One region of the Mesorhizobium sp. M0590 genome, then DNA from elsewhere that is predicted to be linked to it. Evidence: predicted binding sites of a transcription regulator. Region 1 holds the regulator's gene; each other region holds the start of a gene.

Region 1 (3,278 bases):
CCGCGACGGCGGCCCTTGTCGGCGCCTATGCAGGCTGGTCCGATTACCGCGCCGGCAGGGCCACCACGCCGCCGCCGCGGCTGTCGCCGCTACGCTTTGCCACTCGAAAGGTCCTGCTGGGCATGTGCGGTCTGGCGATGACCTCGATCATTGCAGGGAGCGCCACGGCGCTTTTCGCCATATGGCATTTCCAGCGCGTGGCGCCGCTCAGCCTGTTCGCCAATCTGGCCATCATGCCCATCGTCTCACTGGTCGTCATGCCCTTCGCCGTTCTCAGCGCGCTGGCGATGCCGTTCGGTGCGGATGGCCCTTTCCTCTATGTCATGGGCAAGGGGCTGACGGCGATGATCGCCCTGTCCGGGTGGATATCGGAGCGCTCGCCGATCGATGCGGTCGGGCTGATTTCGCTGAGATCCGTCCTTCTGGTGACGATCGCCCTCGTCATTGCCAGCATGGCGACGACCTGGTTGCGGCTGGCGGCACTTCCTTTTGCGCTCGCCGGCTTGCTGACGACAACGCAGACACGCATACCCGACGTATTGGTCTCGGAGGACGCACGGCTGGTCGCGCTGCCGATCGGCAGCGGTGAACTCGCGGTCAACCGGGCACGCCCGAATGAGTTCACCATCGACAACTGGAAACGCGCGCTCACATCAGAGGCTATCGTCGCGCCGGAAACACCTGGAAAGAACGACCCGCAATTCGACATTGCCGATCCGGCCGACCTACCGCCGGGCATGCCGTTCATTTGCACGGACGGCCTCTGCCTTGCCAGACATCCATCCGGCGCGATCATCGCGCAAGCCAAGGACCGCGATACTGCGCGGCCAGCCTGCGCCTTTGCCAGCTTGATCGTCATCGACGACGCCACCGCCCATAACCCCTGCTACTACGACCGGCTGGTCCTCGTCGTCACCAAACGGCAACTGGCGCACGCGGGAAGTGCCGCCGTCTACTTCGATCCACAAGCGGCAACGCGCGCCGAAATCCGTTTCGCGGTCGAAAAATCATACCGGCCCTGGCACGTGCAGCGGAAATTTTCACGCGCGGCACGGGGCCTGCCGCCATACCGCAGGGCCGACAACCCCAAAGCCGGTGCCAAGGGCGGAGCTCAGTAGCGGCGGATCAGTCCGACGAGCTTGCCCTGCACCTTGACCCTGTCTGGTCCGAAGATGCGCGTCTCGTAGGCCGGATTGGCGGCTTCCAGGGCGATCGAGGCGCCCTTGCGGCGGAACCGCTTCAGCGTCGCTTCCTCCTCGTCGACCAGTGCCACCACGATCTCACCGGGGCTCGCCGTATCGGCATTGCGGATGATCACCGTGTCGCCGTCGAAAATGCCGGCCTCGATCATCGAATCGCCTTTGACCTCGAGCGCATAATGCTCGCCGCCCATGATCATATCCGGCGGCACCGAAATCGAATGCGTCTGGTGCTGGATGGCGTCGATCGGCACACCGGCGGCGATGCGGCCCATCACCGGGATCGAAACGGCGGCGACGACATCGTCGTCATTGCCGGCTGCAGGGACGCGCGACGATGTCGGCTTGCCCTGCCGAGGGGCGCCTTGCCCAAGACTACCCTGGATGACACTCGGCGAGAACTTGCGTGCCGCATTGAGGCCGGGGGCGATCGAGTCAGGCAGGCGCAGCACCTCCAGCGCACGGGCCCGGTTGGGCAAACGGCGAATGAAGCCGCGCTCCTCCAGCGCCGTAATCAGCCGATGGATTCCCGATTTGGAAGCCAGGTCGAGCGCCTCCTTCATCTCGTCGAAGGAGGGCGGAATACCGCTTTCCTTCAATCTTTCGTGGATGAACATAAGCAGTTCGTGTTGTTTGCGTGTCAGCATAGCGACCCCCAACAGAATCAGAAAAACAAACCCAGAACAAACACTATCTGTTCCAGTTGTGTTCCGCAACTGTTTAAAGTTTAATGAATGCGTTAAGGCTTGGGAAACAAACGACGTCCCCTACCGGCGTACCGCATTTTCACCGCCGCGAGCCTCATCGCCTTGATTCTGCTTTCGTTTGCGCCCTTCTGGCCTCCTAGAAGGCGGCACTGGCATCGGCCGTCGGTCGGCAAAGGGCACGGAAGTGAACCCCTATCGACTGTGCGGTTTGGTCAATGCACCGTGAACGAAACGAACTCAAAACGCCAACCTCGCGGTTAAGTCCCGGTTTCCACCGCCTGGTCAGGCTGCTTCTCGCCGGTGGAGCCTTGCTGCGCATAACCAGGTAATGGAAGAACAGTCGATGCGTGTCCGGCGTTGCGTTGGATCTTGGGGGAGCAGACAAATCATGACAGGAATTCCCGATCTCGCGGCCATAAAGGCGATGGATGCCGCGGATCCGCTGCGCGCAATGCGCGACCGCTTTGTGTTGCCGCAAGGAGTGATCTATCTCGACGGCAATTCGCTAGGAGCTGCTTCACGTGCCGCTTTCGATGAACTGCACAAGGCCGCGACCGAAGAATGGTCGCATGATCTCATCCGCGCATGGAACACGGCCGGCTGGTTCAACATGCCGCTTGAACTTGGCGACCAGCTCGGGCGCCTGATCGGTGCCGCGGCCGGCCAGACAGTGGTCTGCGACACGACATCGGTCAACATCTACAAGCTGCTGCACGCCGCCATGGCAATGCGACCGGAGCGGCAGGTCATCGTCGCCGAGGGCGATAGTTTTCCGACGGACCTCTACATAGCTGAGGGTGTGGTTTCGACGCGAAAAGATACGCTGCTGCGCCTCTCGGGGGTCGACGCGCCGACCGTCGAAGAGCTGATCGACGAACGCACCGCCGTGGTGCTGGTCAACCACGTCAACTACAAGTCGGGCGAACTGCGCGACATGCCGGCGCTGACGCGCAGGGCTCAGGAAGCCGGGGCGATGATCGTCTGGGATCTCTGCCACACCGCCGGCGCGATGCCAGTCGAGCTCGACAAGGCAAACGCCGATTTTGCCGTTGGCTGCACCTACAAATATCTGAATGGCGGCCCGGGCGCGCCTGCCTTCATCTATGCGGCTGAGCGGCATCTTTCCGACATCCAGCAGCCGCTCACCGGCTGGTGGGGCCATGCACGGCCCTTCGCCTTCGAGCCAGGCTATGCGGCCGGCACCGGCATCCGCCGGTTTCTGTGCGGCACGCAGCCGGTCCTGTCGATGCGCACGCTGAAGGGCGCGCTCGACATCTGGAACGATGTCGACATGACGGCGGTGCGCAAGAAGAGCATCGCGCTGGCGGATCTGTTCATCGAGCTTGTCGAGGCAAAGTGCGGCACTTACGGG
Region 2 (3,278 bases), on a different contig from region 1:
GCTCCGCCTCTTCGGCAAAGCGCGGCTCGTTGGCGATGGCGTCGGCGAGCTTGACCGGATTGGCCGGGTTCGACGGCACCATCTTGCTCAGCTTGTCGACCTGCCCGTAAGGCATCTGCAGCACGCGGCCGACGTCGCGCAGCACCGCGCGCGCCTGCAGCGTGCCGAAGGTGATGATCTGGCCAACCTGGTCGCGGCCGTATTTCTGTTGGACGTAGCGGATGACTTCCTCGCGCCGGTCCTGGCAGAAGTCGATGTCGAAGTCGGGCATCGACACGCGGTCGGGATTGAGGAAGCGCTCGAATAGCAGCGAAAAACGCAGTGGGTCGATGTCGGTGATGGTCGTGGCATAGGCGACCAGCGAGCCGGCGCCCGAACCGCGGCCCGGGCCGACCGGAATCCCTTGTGCCTTGGCCCATTTGATGAAGTCGGCAACGATCAGGAAATAGCCCGGATATTTCATCTTCTCGATGACGCCGAGCTCGAAATCCAGCCTTTCGCGATATTGCTCGACGGTATAGCCGGGCGTCGGCCCGTGCGCCGCCAGCCGCGCCTCTAGCCCTTCATGCGCCTGCCTGGCAAGCTCCTGCGCCTCCGCCTTGACCGCAGCATCGGCGTCGGCGACATCGCGGCCGGCAAAGCGCGGCAGAATCGGATTGCGGGTCTTCGGGTAATACGAGCAGCGCAGCGCGATCTCGACGGTGTTGTCGATTGCTTCCGGCAGGTCGGCGAACAGCCTCGCCATATCGGCCTGGCTTCTCAGGAAGTGGTCGGGCGAAAGGCGGCGGCGATTGTCGGCCGCAACCACGGAACCTTCGGCGATGGCGATCAGGGCGTCATGCGCCTCATAGTCTTCACGAGAGAAGAAAAACGCCTCGTTGGTGGCAACCAGCGGCAGATCGTGGCGGTAGGCGAGATCGACCGACGACTGCTCGATGGCGCGGTCGTAGCCGGACACCCGCTCAAGCTCGACATAGAGCCGGTCGCCGAACAGGCTCTTGAGCGCCGAGAGCCGGGTCTCGGCGAGTTCGCGGCGATCCTGTTTCAAGGCAGTGCCGATCGGACCGCGCGGCCCGCCCGTAAGGCAGATCAATCCGTCGGTGTGGCCCTGCAGCATCTCGCTCGTCAGATGCACCGCTTCGCCGGGCGGTGTCTCGAGGTAGACGCGGCTGACCAGCCTGACCAGATTGCCGTAGCCGGCCTCGGTTGCGGCGATCAGGACGACCGGCCGCATCTCCGGTCCTTGCCGCCTGCGGTCGCGCTGGCTGTCGCTCGCCTCGCCGGAAAAGGCGAGGTCGATCTGGCAGCCGATGATCGGCTGGATGCCGTCCTTTACCGCCTTCTGGGCGAATTCCAGCGCGCCGAACAGATTGTTGGTGTCGGTGACGGCGATTGCCGGGCATTCGTCCTGCACCGCATGGCCGACGATCTTGCCGAGCTGCAAGGCACCTTCGAGCAGCGAATAGGCCGAATGCACGCGCAGATGAATGAACCGACGCGCCGCCGCCTCCGCCCGCGACGCCTTTGCATAGGCCTCGCGCAGCAAGGGATCGCGTGGAAGTCTTTCATCCGCCATGGTTTTTTCGCGCCGCCTCACAAGGACTCAGTCGATGAAGATGTATTGTCCGGCACCGGGTAACACGAGTCCAGCGGTAGTGATTGGAGCTTTGGAAGTTTAGAGCAACCGCCGAAGCTGCCAATCTCCCCCCTCGTGGGGGAGATGTCCGGCAGGACAGAGAGGGCGCTGTCCCGCCAACCTCAGGTCGGAAACACAAAACCCGCCACAGCGGGCGGGTCATTGGAGCCAATTAGCACCATAGCCAAATTAGTAGCATAGCCGCCGGCACAAAGCAAGAACAAAATACGCTGTGACGGCAAAAAAGTGCGAATTCCTCACGGCCTCGCCTTGTCCCTCCTCAAGCGAGCATGCTCAACCAATTGCAAAGTCGCGTTCCTTCGCGCCCCCCTCTGTCCTGCCGGACATCTCCCCCTCTAGTGGGGAGATTGGCCATCATCTCGGCTTTCGCCAATTTCCAACGTTGCAGGAGCGAGCGTGGCGCCGAGGCTGCCAATCTCCCCCCTGGAGGGGGAGATGTCCGGCAGGACAGAGGGGGGCGCTGTCCCGCCAACTTCTGACGGGCGTCGAGGGCGGATTTCAGTACTCACGCAAATTCCATGATCACCGCGTCGACGGCAAGGCTGTCGCCGGGCTTGGCGTTGAGCTTCGAGACGATGAGATCGCGCTCGGCGCGCAGCACGTTTTCCATCTTCATCGCCTCGACCACGGCAAGCGTCTCGCCGGCCTTGACCTCCTGCCCCTCGGCAACGGCGATCGATACGACGAGGCCGGGCATCGGGCAAAGCAGCATCTTCGAGGTATCCGGCGCCACTTTTTCCGGCATCAGCCTTTCGAGCTCGGCGGTGCGCGGCAGCATGGCGCGGGCTGTCACCGAGATGCCTTTCCAGGCGATGCGGAACCCGTTCAGCACCGGCCTGACTTGCGCCGCGACCTTGCGGCCGCCGACCGCGCCGCGCCAGATGAGATCGCCCGGCCGCCAGTCGGAGGCCACCGTCAGCGGTTTGCCGCCGTCGATTGTGAGGTCGAGCTCGATCGGAATGGAAATCATGCCTTCGACGACGGCAACCGAAAGATAATCCCGGCCGATCTTCACCACCCAATCGCGTTTCAAGGCGCCCGAATGCGGCGCCAGCCGCCCGCCCAGCCGGTCGAGCCGGTCGCGGCGCAGCAGTTCGACCGCGGTTACGATCGCGGCCAGCACCGCGTTTTCTTCGCTGTTCGGCACAATGGGCGCGAAGCCGTCGGGATATTCCTCGGCGATGAACGCCGTCGATAGCCGCCCTTCCCGCCAGCGCGGATGCTGCATCAGCGCCGCCAGGAACGGTATGTTGTGCTCGATGCCGTCGACGACGAAACTGTCCAGCGCTTCCGACATCGCGTCGATCGCCGCCAGCCGTGTCGGCGCCCAAGTGCACAGCTTGGCGACCATCGGGTCGTAGAACATCGAGATTTCCGAGCCTTCGGTGACGCCGGTATCGTTGCGGATGACGATTTCGCCGAATTTTCCCTCTTCCGGCGGCCGGTATTTCGTCAGCCGGCCGATCGACGGCAGAAAGTTGCGATACGGGTCTTCGGCATAGAGGCGGCTTTCCACCGCCCAGCCGTTCAGCTTGACGTCGCTCTGCTTGATGGCGAGCTTTTCGCCGGCCGCCACGCGGATCATCTGCTCGACCAGGTCGATGCCGGTGACGAGCTCCGT
Region 3 (3,278 bases), on a different contig from region 1:
GGGAGTGCGCGCTTCAAACGAAAGCCGGCAACCGGCGCCTGCCATCGCGATCTCCGGCACTGCTGCCCGAGCAAAACCATCATGGACGATGCGCAGATGCGTGCCGCCGGAAACGGTGCGGTCGAGCGTAAAGGTGACGATGCTGTCCACTGGGCTGTCGTTCATTGCGCTGTCCAGGGGGCTGCCGGGCGGCACCTGCGTATCGCCGGGCGCCGGCCGCTCCCGCCAGGAATAGCGCAGCAGCCGTCCGGGATCCGCGTCGAGGATTTCGCACTCGATCGGCGCATTCGGCGCTTTAAAGGCAAAGCGGTTGCCGATTTCGGGCTTGATGTCGTTCGGCATCATCCAGGCCGCGAGCAGGTCCGGCACCGTCAGCGCCCGCCACACCTTTTCCGGCGGTTCGGGCAGCTCGCACTCGAACTCGATCTTGTCTGCGGCCATTTCGGCGCGTTCTGTGCCTCGGCTGGTCATTGGTCCATGTCCTTCAAAACCGTCTTGAGTCTTTCGATGCGCTCTGGCCAGAACGCACGGTAGCGTTCGATCCAGCCGAGCAGTGGCGCAAGCCCCTTCGGATCGACGCGGTAATAGGCATTGCGACCGGCCCGGCGCTCGACCACGAGGCCGGCGCCGCGCAGCACTGCGAGATGTTGCGATACCGCCGGCTGCGATACCGGTATGCCAGTGCGCAGTTCCGACACCGTCATCTCGCCGTCGGCGAGCCGCTCATAGACGGCGCGACGCGTTGGATCCGCTAGTGCCCGAAAAATGTCTGCTTCGATCATGCCGAAAGCATAAGTCAATACTTATCGGTTTGGCAAGCCGTGTTTTTTAAGACAGGCGGTGTTTTTTAAGACAGGCGAGGTTTTACAAACTCGCTGGAGGCCAGCGTCTCACCATGTCGGGGGATCCGTTGAACGTCGCCTCGAAAACTGGTGACGCGAGCACAGCATGAATATGAAGCAATTCGGAGCCGACGTTTCGGAAGCCATGTTGCCTGTGCGCGGCAACAACAAGCGACTGTCCGGCAGTCAAGACGAGATGCTCTTCGTCGATCCACATCTCGGCCCTGCCAGCGATGACGGTAAGCACTTCCTCGACCGGGTGCCAATGTGTCGGGGCGCCAACCGCGGGTTCGACCCATTGTTCGAATATGCAAAGTTGAGTTGCGCCGTTGCAGGCCGAGACATGCATGCGGGTCTTTACTCCCGTCCGCCATTCTTCTTGCGGCTGATCGTCGTGCGCAACCATCTTCATGCGTTCGCCTCGATCCCATGGTCTGTGGAAATTCGACGCCAAGACACTACTTCTTACTGACAACTATTGACAGTGCAGGGCCTCTCCTATAGAACGAAAAGAGAACAAAAACCTTGTGGGAAAAGGCAGCGACGACAGGCAGGGATTGTCCATAGCCTGTAAGGTGCGGCGACAAAAATTCGGTTTCGGATGAGCGCGGAGAAGTATCATGGCGGGTAGCGTCAACAAGGTCATTCTGGTGGGCAACCTCGGGGCGGACCCTGAAATCCGCCGCTTGAATTCGGGTGACCCGGTCGTCAACATCCGCATCGCGACGTCGGAAAGCTGGCGCGACAAGACATCCGGAGAGCGCAAGGAAAAGACCGAGTGGCACAATGTCGTGATCTTCAACGACCAGATCGCCAAGGTGGCCGAGCAGTATCTGAAGAAGGGCATGAAGGTCTATGTCGAGGGCCAGCTGCAGACGCGCAAATGGCAGGACCAGACCGGCAATGACCGCTATACGACCGAAGTCGTGTTGCAGAAATTCCGCGGCGAGCTGCAGATGCTCGATGCGCGGGGCGAGGGCGGCGGCCAGGTCGGCAACTATGCCGGTGGTGGTGCGAGCCGCGGTTCCGATTTCGGCCAGTCCGGCCCGGGCGAAAGTTTCAATCGCGGTGGCGCCAACAAGGGCGGCGGCGGTGGTTCGTCGCGCGAGCTGGACGACGAAATCCCGTTCTGATTTCTCGGGGCGGACTGCCCTTGCGACGAAAAGCGCCGGCACCTTGGCCACGAAATGGCGTCCCGAAAATCTGTCTTGGATTTTCGGGACGTTGTGCGTTTGAGCGGTGAAAGGACGTATCAGGTGAAGGCAAGGGTCAAATGGGTCGAGGAGCGCACTTTCGTTGGCGAGTCCGCCAGTGGGCACAAGCTGGTGCTAGGCACTGCGTTCGGGCCGGAGGGCAAGACGCCGGGGCCGAGCCCAATGGAACTGGTGCTGATCGGCACTGGCGGCTGCTCGGCCTATGACGTGGTCCATATCCTCGAAAAGGGGCGCGAGGCGGTCGAAGATTGCGTGGTCGAACTCGATGCCGACCGTGCAGAAGCCGATCCCAGGGTGTTCACCCGCATTCACATGCATTTTGTCGTCAAGGGCCGGGCGCTATCACACGACAAGGTGAAGCGGGCGATCGGGCTTTCGATCGACAAATACTGCTCGGCCTCGGCAATGATGGCCAAGACTGCCGAGATTACCCACGACTTCGAAGTCATTGAAACGACAGCGAAGTAGGGTTGTCCCTACGTCGCCATCAGCGCCTTGATGCCGTCGGCGACGAACTGTACGGCGAGCGCCGCCAGGATGACGCCGAGCAGCCTTGTCAGGATCGAACGGCCGGTTTGGCCGAGGATACGGTCGATGCGCTCTGACAGCACGAACACCAGGTAGGTGATGACGAAGCAGATGGCGATGATGCCGACAAGGGCTGTCTGCGCCCCCAAACCCTGAAACGAGCTTGAGAGCAGGACGGTCGCCGAAATCGCGCCGGGACCGGCAATAAGCGGGATCGCCAGCGGAAAGGCGGCGATGTTGTGGATCATGTCCCTGGTGATGGCGACGTCGCCGATCTTCTCCTTGCGGTCCTGCCGGCGCTCGAACACCATTTCGAAGGCGATGAAGAACAGCAGAAAGCCGCCGGCGACGCGGAAGGCCGGCAGAGTGATGCCGAAGACTGACAGGATCGACGCGCCGGCGATTGCGAACAACGCCATTACCAGGAAGGCGATGACCGAGGCGCGCACGGAGACCTGGTTGCGCTCCTCGCGGTTCATGCCGCGGGTCACGGCGAGGAAGAGCGGCGCCAGGCCGGGCGGATCGATCGTCACCAGTATGGTGACGAAGGCGTTGAACAGGCTGTCGAAGCTCGGCATGCTGACCCTCCCCGCCGGCAAAGCCGGATAACGGGATTGGTAGAGCAAAGCGGAGCCAGTGGAAACCGTGCGGATCAGGGGCTGACGGCCCGGCGCGCCAGAAACTCGACTTCGAG

The links. Region 1 encodes LexA, which represses DNA repair genes until DNA is damaged. Its sites were predicted from a motif close to TGTTCNNNNTGTGTTCNG; they were not measured.
Region 2: a site for LexA is predicted at 1,842-1,859, ahead of dnaE (DNA polymerase III subunit alpha). Genes of this name have one in related genera too.
Region 3: a site for LexA is predicted at 1,344-1,361, ahead of NKI52_RS09075 (single-stranded DNA-binding protein). Genes of this name have one in related genera too.

The regions. Positions count from the first base shown of each region.
Region 1 covers NZ_JAMYQN010000010.1:243,850-247,127, reverse strand. Annotated here, with positions in the region: gene NKI52_RS18860 (ComEC/Rec2 family competence protein) at 1-1,118, shown strand, start outside; gene lexA (transcriptional repressor LexA) at 1,112-1,846, opposite strand; gene kynU (kynureninase) at 2,295-3,278, shown strand, end outside.
Region 2 covers NZ_JAMYQN010000004.1:168,239-171,516, forward strand. Annotated here, with positions in the region: gene dnaE (DNA polymerase III subunit alpha) at 1-1,576, opposite strand, end outside; gene NKI52_RS09550 (acetyl-CoA carboxylase biotin carboxylase subunit) at 2,163-3,278, opposite strand, start outside.
Region 3 covers NZ_JAMYQN010000004.1:61,496-64,773, reverse strand. Annotated here, with positions in the region: gene NKI52_RS09090 (SRPBCC family protein) at 1-471, opposite strand, end outside; gene NKI52_RS09085 (ArsR/SmtB family transcription factor) at 468-782, opposite strand; gene NKI52_RS09080 (cupin domain-containing protein) at 865-1,191, opposite strand; gene NKI52_RS09075 (single-stranded DNA-binding protein) at 1,463-1,975, shown strand; gene NKI52_RS09070 (OsmC family protein) at 2,099-2,524, shown strand; gene NKI52_RS09065 (MarC family protein) at 2,533-3,162, opposite strand; gene NKI52_RS09060 (hypothetical protein) at 3,237-3,278, opposite strand, start outside.